2 regions of the Thiomicrorhabdus sp. genome follow, and region 2 is predicted to be linked to the other one. Evidence: predicted binding sites of a transcription regulator. Region 2 holds the regulator's gene; the other holds the start of a gene.
What was found. Region 2 encodes HrcA, which represses chaperone genes, less so after heat shock. Its sites were predicted from a motif close to TTAGCACTCNNNNNNNNNGAGTGCTAA; they were not measured.
Positions count from the first base shown of each region.

Region 1 (6,548 bases), 1.2 Mb from region 2:
ATGGATTGAGAAAATATATTCTCTGGTAGCTGATCAGCAAACGGCTTCGTAATCTGCTTATTGGTCCATAGTTGAAAATTTTGATTAGGGATTACCGCAATTTCACTGGGAGCCAAACCGTTTAAGATTTCTATGGCGGCTTTTGCAGCCCAAGTTCCTTGTTCGTCAGGTATTTTTGTGATGCCGATGGCTGAATAAGGCATCATCCAATCTTGAGTACTAAAGGTGATTTTTGAATTATATTTGAGTGCCCATTCATAGTTTTTTTTGTGGTCCCAGGTTTTAAACGCAGCTCTATTGGATAAATAAATAAGATCAAACTCATCGCCTAGTTGAATTTGTTTAAAGACTTTACGCCATTCCCGTTCGTTTTTAAGTTGGTAGACCTTGGTTTTAATGCCCATTTCTTTGGCTATTTTAGTGAACTCTATATTATCAAAATCGGCAGAAGTTCCTTGGGTTGTTAACATCGCCACTCGAGTTTTTGCAGGGTTAATGCTAAACAAAAGTTTTAGTATGACTTCAATGGGGTTTTTTTCAATCATACCGGTGGTATTTTTATAGGGTAAGCCATAGTGAATACCAGTGTTATTCACACCACAAAATACAAAAGGGATTGAGCTGTTTTTATAGTGATTTTGTAACACATATTTAACAGCATTATCGTCAGAAACAATGACAACATCAGGTTTGTTTGAGGCAATAAAAGCTATCGCTTGTAAACCAATGTTGTTTAAAGTCTTCTTGTTAGAAACTTTTTTGGTATTCATATAGAATGTTTTTAAATGGCAATGGCCATTCAAGGTCTTTTTGATACTTCTTGTTATACCATTTTGCCAAGGGTAGCCTGGCGAGTAAGAGGCTATATAAACGCATACAGGCAGATGGGCATTTTGGTTATTATTACTATCAATTGTGTTTTGAGCATTTGCTTTAAATGAGACTGTGCTGATTAAAATAAATAGTAAAACCGCAATAACCCTAAAAGATGTTTTATTAAAGTCTATGTTATGGCTGGGTTCAGCCCAGGAGGTTGCAACGATGGGCCAGCGTGAAGAGCAAGAAAATCGCAAAATATTTTGAGTTATCTTTTCCATAAACACTTGTTTGGATTCTCGCTCGGGTCGATGGTGCAATTGGGATTGAAGTATAAAAACATACAAAATATTACAATGATTCAAGCTAGAATAGCAAATTAAACAGGTTGTGGCCGTCAATATTTTTTAATGGCCGTATTACAAAAATAGTTAAGCCGATGAATTCACTACAAAACCATTAAATAAGATTTGCTGGCTTGGTTAATCGTCACTAAAAGGAACCCTCTATGTCTAAGATATCGTCGAATTTATCCAATGAATGTTCGCAAAGCATACTTATTACCCAGGCTACTATTGTTAATGAAGGTAATCAGTTTGTTGGTGACGTATTGGTTGCTGATGGTCGTATTCAAAAAATTGCAGATAAAATTGATATGAATGCAGACAAAATTATTGACGCAAAAGGGTTGATGTTACTGCCTGGATTTATTGATGATCAAGTACACTTTCGCGATCCTGGACTAACCTCAAAAGGGGATATTGCAACAGAGTCAAAAGCAGCCATAGCAGGTGGAACCACTAGTTTTATGGATATGCCAAATGTAAAACCTACAACAACAACTATTGAAAACCTTGAGGCCAAGTATCAAATAGGTGCCCAAAAAGCATGGACTAATTTCTCATTTTATTTTGGTGCTACCAATGACAACCTGGAAGAACTAAAAAAAGTTAACCCAAGCAATGTTTGCGGGGTAAAGATTTTTATGGGTGCTTCAACAGGAAATATGTTGGTTGATAGAGAACAAGCCTTGCGTGATATTTTTACTCATAGTCCAACTCTAATAACCACTCATTGCGAAGACACGCCAATGATCAAAGCCCAAGAAGAAAAGTACCGTGAGCAATATGGTGAAGACATTCCTATGTCAGCCCATCCAGAGATTCGTTGCCGTGAAGCATGTTATAAATCATCTTCGTTTGCGGTGGACTTGGCTAAAGAAACCGGTGCTGATTTGCATATATTGCACTTAACAACGGCAGAAGAGATGGAGTTGTTTGAACCAGGCCCGGTAGAAGGTAAAAAGATAACCGCAGAAGCTTGTGTGCATCACCTTTGGTTTACAGAAGAGGATTACGCAACCCGTGGTACTTATATTAAATGTAATCCAGCTATCAAAAAACAGTCTGATAGAGATGCGATTCGCCAGGCGGTAAGAGAAGGGCGTATAGATATTATCGCGACCGATCATGCACCTCATACAGATGAAGAAAAACAAAATAAATACTTTATGGCTCCTGCAGGTTTACCACAGGTTCAACAGTCTCTTTGTGCCTTATTGGATATGGTGCATGATAATGTTTTTGATATTGAAACCGTTGTGCAAAAAACCTCTCATAATGTTGCCATTCGTTATCAAATTGAAGATCGAGGCTATATTCGTGAAGGCTATTGGGCGGACTTGGTATTGGTTGATATGAATAAACCACATATAGATGATAAAGAGCATAACCTTTATAAATGCCAGTGGTCTCCGTGGGAAGGACATACCTTTAAATCAAGCGTTATCAGTACCATTGTGTCTGGTGAACTAAAGTATCACCAAGGCGAGTTTGCAGAGTTTACGCCTGGGCATCGTTTACTGTTTAAACGATAATCGTTTTTTGGTTAAATCGTTTTAATCGTATTTTTTATAGTGAAACCGTTTGTGTGCAAATGCCGCTAACGGTTTTTTAGTATTTATCTTATGAAAATATAAACTGGTACGAATCTAAACTAATGCGAATATAAGTGATAATTTGCATTAATGTTCCAAATTTACCAGGCCTGGTAAATTGACTTTGATTTTATTCTTGAGATTTTTAAAGCAAAACAACGCTAATTCGTATCTTTTTTGGGTTAACAGCTTGAATTGTAAAGATTCATACCCATATTCAGTTGACACAAGCAATTAGATGACTAAAATTATTAGCACTCTAACCATAAGAGTGCTAATTTATGAATAAATGGTAACTCGGTTTGTGAGAATGATAAAAAACTGAGTGCAATTTTTCTGTTTGTACAATTATGAAATTTAAAAGACTTTTAGGAGAAACCTATGAATATTAAGCCATTACAAGACCGTGTTGTTGTCCGTCGTGTAGAAGAAGAGAAAGAAACTGCAGGTGGTATATTGCTACCAGGTTCTGCACAGGAAAAACAAAACATCGGTGAAGTAGTTGCTGTTGGACCAGGTAAAGCATCTGACTCAGGTTCAATTATCGCAATGACGGTTAAAGTTGGCGATAAGGTAATGTTCGGTCAATACTCTGGTCAAGAAGTAAAAGATGACGCTGGTCAGCCAGTCATGATTATGCGTGAAGACGATATTATTGCAATTGTCGACTAATCATACTGATAGTTAAAAATATTCAAATTAAATATTTAAACAGAATTAAGGAATTAGAAAGATGGCAAAAGACGTCAAATTTGGTTTAGATGCTCGTGAGTTAATGGTTGATGGTATTAACATTCTTGCAGATGCAGTAAAAGTAACACTTGGACCTAAAGGTCGTAACGTAGTTTTAGAAAGATCTTTTGGTTCTCCATTAGTGACTAAAGATGGTGTATCGGTTGCACGTGAAATTGAGCTTGAAGATAAGTTCATGAACATGGGTGCACAGATGGTTAAAGAAGTTTCTTCTCAAACAAATGATGTTGCTGGTGACGGTACAACTACAGCGACAGTTCTAGCACAGTCTATCGTTCGTGAAGGAATGAAATCAGTTGCAGCGGGAATGAACCCAATGGATTTAAACCGTGGTATTCATAAAGCGGTTGAAGCCGTGGTTGCTGAAATCAAAGCAATGGCTCAGCCATGTACTACTTCTGAAGCAATTGCTCAGGTAGGGACTATCTCTGCAAACTCTGACGCTGCTGTAGGTAAGATGATTGCTGAAGCAATGGAGCGTGTTTCAACTGAAGGTGTTATCACTGTTGAAGAAGGTTCTTCACTGCAAGATGAGCTAGTCGTTGTAGAAGGTATGGAATTTGACCGTGGTTACCTATCTCCTTATTTTGTTACTAACCAAGAAAAAATGGTTGCAGAGTTAGAAAACCCATTTGTACTTCTTTACGATAAGAAAATTTCAAACATCCGTGATTTACTACCTACTTTAGAAGCTGTTTCTAAAACAGGTCGTCCTCTATTAATTATTGCTGAAGACGTTGATGGTGAAGCTTTAGCTACGTTAGTAATCAATAATATGCGCGGAATCGTTAAAGTTGCTGCCGTTAAAGCTCCTGGTTTTGGTGAGCGTCGTAAGGCGATGATTCAAGATATGGCAATCTTAACGGGTGGTACTTTAATCTCTGAAGAAGTCGGTCTAAGCCTTGAATCAATTACTTTAGATTTATTAGGTGAAACGAAATCTGCAGTAGTCGGTAAAGACACTACTAAGTTAATCGACGGTGCGGGTTCTAAAGAAGATATTGATAGTCGTTGTGCTCAAATCAAGTCACAGATTGCGACAACAACATCTGAATACGATTCTGAAAAACTTAACGAACGTTTAGCAAAACTTGCTGGCGGTGTTGCCGTACTTAAATTAGGTGCAGCGACAGAGATGGAAATGAAAGAGAAAAAAGACCGTGTTGACGATGCACTTCACGCAACACGTGCCGCTGTTCAAGAAGGTATTGTTGCTGGTGGTGGTGTTGCTTTAGTTCGTGCTCTATCTAAAGTACAAGTTCAAGGTGACAACGATGACCAAAACGTAGGTATTCAAATTGCATTACGTGCAATGCAAGAGCCAATGCGTCAAATTGCAGCTAACTGTGGTTTAGAAGGCTCAGTTATTGTAAACAAAGTTATGGAAGGTGAAGGTAATTTTGGTTTTGATGCATCTAAAGAAGAGTACGTTGATATGATTGAAGCAGGTATTATTGACCCTGCAAAAGTAACGCGTTCTGCACTTCAAAACGCAGCGTCTGTTGCTGGATTAGTATTAACAACAGGTGCAGCTATTGCTGATTTACCATCAAATTCTGATGGTGCTAGTGAAATGGCACAACAAGGTTATGCACCAGGCGGCATGATGTAAAAATTTTTGGTTGATTGAGCCATTTTCACGGCATTGGCTGTGTTGGCTCGAGACTTCCGGTGCTCATGTACTTAATGTACACTCCGCTCCGGGTTTTCGAGCCGCCTAGCCACTACCGCAAAACTGACTCAATCAATTCAAAAATTACATTTTGTTGATTAAAAAGCTCGAATTTACTGGTTAAATTCGGGCTTTTTTATTATTTAAACCTTATCAATTAAGAATTGATTCAAATTACCAGGCCTGGTAATTTGAATCTGTTTTTAAACAAAAAGTTTTAAACAGAAAAATAGAAGAAGATTTATGAATAAACACCCCATTTTATATTCTTATCGTCGTTGTCCTTATGCGATGCGGGCACGTATGGCGATTTATCTTTCTGGTATTCAAGTTGAGCAACGTGAGATTGTGTTTTGGGAGAAGCCTCAGCCAATGCTTGAAGCATCTCCAAAAGGTACGGTGCCGGTTTTAATATTGCCTGATGGAACAGCGATTGAAGAGAGCAGAGATATCATGCTTTGGGCGTTTAAACATGCCGTTGATAAAACAATTTACCAGGCCTGGTTATTTTCTGAAGGTTCTAAAGAAAATCAAGCAATCCAGCAATGGATTGACCGCTGTGATAATGAATTTAAAACACATTTAGACCATTATAAATATGCCGATCGATTTCCTGAATATCCACAGGCTCACTACCGAGAATTGGGTTGTGAGTTTTTAAATTCAATTGAATCTACCCTTTCTTCAGCCAATTTAGATGCCGGAAATAAACAAAGTTTTTTAGTCGGCAATCAATTGTCTATGGCGGATATTGCGGTATTTCCATTTGTGCGGCAGTTTGTGAATGTGGATAAAAGTTGGTTTGCAGAGGCAAATTATTTTTGCTTAAAATCTTGGTTAACTTTACTTCTAGATTCTGATTTTTTTAAAGCGGTAATGAAGAACAGGCCTGTTTGGCAAGAGAGGCATCTGCCTTTGTGGGTTGATGAACCCAATCTGGAAACAAAGAATCAATTTACCCAGAAGGCTCAAGGATGACTTAATTGAGTAGTCAAATAAGGAAAAGGAAATAAGTAAGAGAGTCGGTGGTAAAACAATTAAGCATTAACGTGATATTTTGATTCTAAATGCCATTAAAATCATAAATAAACTTAAGTAAATTAAAGGCATCATCAAGTCAGCTTTTACTAATAAGGCATAATGTAATATACCTAAAAAGGTCAGTGGATAAACTAGTTTATGTAACGTTTTCCAACGACTTTTTAACCGTTTTTGCCAACCAGCGGTTGAGGTAATGGCAAGTGGAATGAGCATGATAAAAGCGAGCATTCCGATGAGAATAAAAGGTCTTTCTATAATATCTTGAATGGTATCTCGTAGTGATAATCCCATCTCAAAATACACATATACACTCAAGTGCAGTAATGCATA
Region 1 is NZ_OY759719.1:2,661,160-2,667,707, reverse strand. It holds gene ACORJQ_RS12080 (ABC transporter substrate-binding protein) at 1-1,097, opposite strand, end outside; gene ACORJQ_RS12075 (dihydroorotase) at 1,325-2,692, shown strand; gene ACORJQ_RS12070 (co-chaperone GroES) at 3,134-3,424, shown strand; gene groL (chaperonin GroEL) at 3,486-5,117, shown strand; gene ACORJQ_RS12060 (glutathione S-transferase) at 5,421-6,155, shown strand; gene ACORJQ_RS12055 (protein-methionine-sulfoxide reductase heme-binding subunit MsrQ) at 6,222-6,548, opposite strand, start outside.
Region 1: a site for HrcA is predicted at 3,004-3,030, ahead of ACORJQ_RS12070 (co-chaperone GroES). Genes of this name have one in related genera too.

Region 2 (6,548 bases):
TTCTACTTCTTCTTCAGAAAGACCAGAAGATGCTTGGATTGTGATGTGTTGCTCTTTACCTGTATTTTTATCTTTAGCAGATACGTTTAGTATACCGTTGGCATCAATATCAAATGTTACTTCAATTTGTGGTGTACCACGTGGTGCTGCTGGAATCTCATCTAGGTTAAATTGACCTAAAGATTTGTTACCAGAAGCCATTTCACGCTCACCTTGAACTACGTGAATTGTTACCGCATTTTGGTTATCTTCCGCTGTAGAGAATACTTGTGACTTACGTGTTGGAATCGTTGTGTTCTTCTCAATCAACTTAGTCATTACACCACCCATAGTCTCAATACCTAGAGATAGAGGAGTAACGTCTAATAGAAGTACATCGTTTACATCACCAGAAAGTACACCACCTTGAATCGCCGCACCCATTGCTACTGCTTCATCAGGGTTTACATCTTTACGTGGCTCTTTACCAAAGAATTCTTTAACCGCGGCTTGTACCATTGGTACACGAGTTGAACCACCCACCAAGATAACATCGTCAATTTCAGAAGCTGAAAGACCTGCATCTTTAAGAGCCATTTTACATGGGTCAATTGAACGCTTAACTAGGCCTTCAATTAAAGACTCAAACTTAGCACGAGTAATTTTCATGTTTAGGTGTTTTGGACCCGTTGCATCAGCCGTTACATATGGTAGGTTGATGTCTGTTTGCTCACGTGATGAAAGCTCAATTTTTGCTTTTTCTGCCGCTTCACGAACACGTTGTAAAGCCAACTTGTCTAACTTCAGATCAACATTTTGATCTTTCATGAACTCTTCTGCAATGTAGTCAACAATTACGTTATCGAAATCTTCACCACCTAAGAAAGTGTCACCATTAGTAGAAAGTACTTCTACTTGTTTTTCACCATCTAAATCCGCTACTTCAATGATAGAGATATCAAACGTACCACCACCTAAATCGTAAACTGCGATTTTGCTGTCACCTTTGGCTTTATCCATACCATATGCAAGTGCTGCCGCTGTTGGTTCGTTGATAATACGCTTAACTTCTAAACCAGCAATTTTACCGGCATCTTTAGTCGCTTGACGCTGAGCATCGTTAAAGTAAGCAGGAACCGTTACCACCGCTTCAGTTACTTCATGACCTAGGTAATCTTCTGCTGTTTTCTTCATTTTCATCAGAGTACGTGCAGAAACTTCCTGTGGAGACAATTTCTTACCAGCTACTTCAACCCAAGCATCTCCGTTATCAGCCGCAACGATTTTATAAGGAACCATATCCTTATCTTTAGCTACTACTTCATCATCAGCACGACGACCGATTAAACGTTTGATTGCGAAAAGAGTGTTTTCTGGGTTTGTAACCGCTTGACGTTTTGCTGAATCACCAACCAGTACTTCACCATCTGCTGTATAACCAACAATCGATGGAGTTGTACGTGCACCTTCGGCGTTTGGAATAACTTTAACTTCTTTACCTTCCATTACCGCAACACATGAGTTGGTGGTTCCTAAATCGATACCAATAATTTTAGCCATTTGATTTTCTCCAAATTGCAAACTTAGAATTACCAGGCCTGGTAGCTTTAAATTAAAGCGTTTAGCGGTCTGAAATTGTAAGTTAAGACTTTTAAATAATATTTGTTAAATAATTGTTTTTACTAAGTTGACTTGTATATAGGGCTGTAAAAAAAGCTTTCAAGTCTAAAAACCACTTTTTTTCTATTTTTTACGCTGTTTTTTGTGTTTTATTTTGTCTTCACTAAACACAAACAAACGCCCCCTTACAAATAAAGACTTACTGAGCAACTATCACTCGTGCAGCACGTACTAAACGCTCGTTTAATGTGTAACCCTTTTGAATGGTATCAACTACCGTATTACTTTCATGATCTGGCGATGGAATCATCGTTAAAGCTTCATGCAAATTAGGGTCAAACTTTTCACCCGTTGGGTTTACACGCTCAACGTTAAACTCTTGAAGTACATCCAACATCTGCTTAAAGGTCATTTCAACCCCCTCACGAATACTTTCAAGAGTCGCCTCTTCTTTAGAGGCAGCATCAATCCCCATTTCCATAGAATCCATAGCAGGCAATAACGCATTAACAAATTTCTCTAATGCATACTTGTGTGCACTTTCTACATCAATACGAGTACGGCGACGTAAATTTTCCATATCGGCCTGAACACGTAATGCCATATCTTTATGCTTTTCCGCTTCTGCTTTGGCTTCTTCTAATAAAGCTGCAATATCATCTTGAACCGCTTCTTGTGCATTATCTAAAGCTTCTTCAGCCTGCTGAACCGCCTCTTCTGCAGTTTGGGTTTCAACAGCTTCTGCATTAACGTCATCATTCATTTTTTGCTCTTTTTCAGACATGGTTATCTCCAGTAAATTTCTAGTCGGGAGTTTTATAAGGGATAGCTTTAAGTAATTCAAGCCAAAGACGGATTTTTTTTAAAAGAATTTACCAGGCCTGGTAACAAAGCAAAACACGCTAGGAATCAGTTGGGCTGAAATAGTCGAAACGAAAAAAGCCTGGCTTAAATAGTTTTTTCAGCTTTGAGACGAATAGCACGGCTATTCAATGAAAAAGTGGACAAAAAAATCACCAAATCTGGTTTTTGCAGCCATTTAGCTTTAAAATAGCTGGCCTTCTTACAAAGCCATGTCCAAAATTCATGAATATACTCATCGTAGATCCATCCAATAGCTATCGTAATGTTATCAAGCTCACACTAAGCAATGCAGATACGCACATCATTGAAGCTAGTAATGGAAACGATGGCTTGGTTTATTTAAAAAAACACAAACCTTCCGCAATCTGTGTGGCACATGAACTAAGTGACATGGACAGTTTTAAGTTTCTGAAAAAGCTAAAGTCCAACAAAATCCTATGCAACACGCCCAAGTTCTTGCTCACTTCAAATAATTCGTCCGACTTTAAACGCCAAGCCTACGATGCTGGCTTTACCGAAATATTTATTAAATCAGACTTTCCAACCCTAAAACGTGCTCTACACAGCTTAATGCTCTATGCCACGCTTAACATATCCGCTCGTGTTCTTTATGTGGAAGACACACAAAGCACCGCTGACTTTACCAGTCACATTATGAAATCGGCAGGCTGGAAAGTGATGCATGTTAAAAGTGGCGAAGAAGCCGCTGCACTGTTAGACAATACTAAAAAATCGTTTGATATTGTCGTTACTGACTTGGTTTTAGAAGGTGAAGTGAGTGGTATTGGCCTAATTAACCTAATTCGTCAAGGCAATGAACGCATTCGCGACATCCCTATTCTGGCCGTTTCTGGGTGGAACGACTTATTACGCCAAGTCTATGTTCTTAAACACGGTGCGGGCGACTTTATTGCCAAGCCATTTAATGAAACTGACTTTTTAGCACGAGCCATCAACCTAATTATGGGCAAACGTGCCCGCGATGAACTCATAGAAGAACAAGCCGCACTTCACCAAAAAGTAAACATAGACTCGCTAACCGGCATCAACAACCGCCATTATTTAGATGAGTATGGAGATAAACTAGTCAGATCCGCAATCACTAAAAATGAAGCGATTGCCTTGATGTTATTAGATATCGATCAGTTTAAAGAAATAAACGATATGACCGGGCACACTGCAGGCGACACCATACTTGAAACCGTTGCTTCTATTCTAAAAAACAATGGTCATGCAAACGACATAATTGCCCGCTATGGTGGCGATGAATTTGTTGTCATCATTAAAGATTTAAATCAAGAAGAAGTCCTACAACGAGCTGAAACAATTCGCCAACAAGTCGCTGAAGCCCAACCATTAGGAATAACGACAACCTGCTCCATTGGATTAGCTTACCACCATAAAAAAATTGCATTACAACTGGTCGAACTACTTGAAAACATCAATCAAAGCCCTGAAGAGTTTGAGCTAAACTACCAAACCCTATTTAAAGCCGCAGACCACTCTCTATACGCCGCAAAAAAGGCTGGACGTAATCAAGTTTGTATCAACAACTCACTAAAACCCATTCAACAATAAAGAATCAATCGAGCCAGACAATAAAAATTTTAACAGCCTTAATATGAGCGTTAATTATGAAATTATTTTTTAAGAAGTGAGCTTAAGATTTTGGCGGTCATATCGACTCTAGGTACGACTCTTTGATAGTTCATTCGGCTTGGACCTACTACACCTAGTACACCTAGAATTTCGCCCTCAACTTCATAAGGCGTAGTGATAATACTGCAGTCTTGGTAAATTTCATTACCGCATTCGTGGCCTACAAATACTTGTACACCTTGGGCTTGCATGCTTTTATCGAGCAGTGACACCATTTCATTGTGTTGTTCAAATGAGTTAAATAGGGCTTTTAATTTTTCTGAACTCGCCAGCTCTTGGTAATTGAGTAAATTGGTTTTACCTGAGACTAAAAATGGCATTTTTTGGGCTAGCTGACTTTCTAAAACAAAGTCGGTTGCTTGCACAATCGAGCTCATAAATTCATTGGTGGTAGAACGAATGGTATCCATTCTAGACATTAAAAATTGTTTAGCTTCGGCTAGATTTTTGCCTAAACAGTGTTCATTTAAATAGTTTGCAGTTTGCTGAAGTTCATCACCACTAAAAGGTTTTTCGAGCTCAATAATGCGGTTTTGCACATCTTGATCATTAAAGACCAACACCACTAATACACGATTAGCACCGAGCTGAATAAAATCGATATGCTTGAGCACCTCTTGCTGTTTATTTGGCATTAACACCAAACTGGTCATACCGGTAATGCCAGACAATACTTTTGAGGCACTTTCTAACAAGTCATCTTGGTTTAAACCCACCGATAACTCATTACGAATGGAGGCTTGTTTTTGCTGTGAAAGAGGCTCGTAGGTAAGCATGGAATCAAGAAACAGTCTGTAACCGGTATCGGTAGGCACGCGCCCTGCTGATGTGTGCGGTGAGTGAATCAAGCCCATTTTTTCAAGGTCTGCCATCACATTACGAACCGTTGCTGAACTCAAGCCAATATCGGGTAATTTGGCGAGTGTAGTTGACCCTACCGGCTTGCCATCATTAAGGTATAATCCCATTAAGTTTTTAAATAATAGTTGTGAACGGTCGTTTAACACTTTAAGCACTCTTTAAGATACACTGCTAAATTATATGAACAATAGTTGGTTATTCAAGGCCTTCAATTGACTTTTATATAGAATTTATAAAATTAAAAACACTAGAATAAAGCTACAACAAAGCTAGAACAAAGAGTTAAATAGAACACTTATTACCCATCCCTTAAGCTTGGCTTAGATTACATATGAGTTTATGAACATGTTTCAAACAATCGGAATATTTGGAAAATACACAGGCAATCAATGTTGGGAAAATATTGAAATGCTAATTGATTATCTTCACTCTAAATCCCGAACTGTGTATTTAGATAAGCCCTCTTGTGAAAAATTTCCGCGACATGAATCAGTTGAACTTTTAGAACGAGAAGACTTAAAAAGTAAAATTGACCTTGCGGTTATGGTGGGTGGCGATGGCACTTTTTTGGATGTCGCTCGCTGTATTACCGATAACGATGTTCCGATACTGGGTATTAACCTGGGTCGCCTTGGTTTTTTAACCGATGTATCCGCAGATGACATGATTGAAACCATGGAAGAGATTTTGTCTGGTGTGTATCAAGAAGAGTTACGTAATGTCTTGCAAGTGAGTGTTTATGAAAATGGTGAGCTCACATTCCAAGAACGTGCTATTAACGATGTGGTGATTCATAAAACCGACTCTCCACGAATGATTGAATTTGAAACTTTTGTAGATGGTCGCTTTTTAAACAGTCAACGTTCTGATGGCATGATTATCTCTACCCCAACGGGCTCCACAGCTTATGCATTGTCTGCTGGTGGGCCAATTTTAGATCCGGGTGTTGATGCGATAACGTTAGTTTCTATTAATCCGCATACCATGAGCACACGCCCTTATGTGATTAATAGCAGTAGTACTGTGGAATTACGTGCACATGAATATTGTGACAAAACAGCGCAGATTATTTGTGATGGTCAAATCACCCATGATATTTCGCCAAACCATCAAACAATCGTGAAACGTAATGAACATTATTTACGTCTTTTACACCCAAAGAATCACGACCATTTTGAGCTATTACGAGCTAAATTACACTGGGGCGACAAGCTTTCTTAAACGCCTTTGTGAAAGGCTGACAAAAAGCGAAATTAAAGCATTTTTTGTTATATTTATTTCCTATATAATCTCAAATCAATAGCAAATCACCAGGCCTGGTAAATTGTTAAATTACCAGGCCTGTTTAATTTATTAATGTGAAATGAACTCCTTATATGCTGCAAGAACTCTCTATTCAAAACTTAGCCCTAATTGAAAAACTTCAACTGCAATTTAATACTGGCTTCACTACCCTAACGGGTGAAACAGGTGCAGGTAAATCGATTTTATTAGATGCCTTAGGCCTCGCTTTAGGTGAACGTGCCGATAGCTCTTTAGTTCGCCACAACACCCCAAAAGCCGAT
Region 2 is NZ_OY759719.1:1,431,356-1,437,903, reverse strand. It holds gene dnaK (molecular chaperone DnaK) at 1-1,539, opposite strand, end outside; gene grpE (nucleotide exchange factor GrpE) at 1,799-2,383, opposite strand; gene ACORJQ_RS06265 (diguanylate cyclase) at 2,686-4,041, shown strand; gene hrcA (heat-inducible transcriptional repressor HrcA) at 4,104-5,129, opposite strand; gene ACORJQ_RS06255 (NAD(+) kinase) at 5,329-6,204, shown strand; gene recN (DNA repair protein RecN) at 6,360-6,548, shown strand, end outside.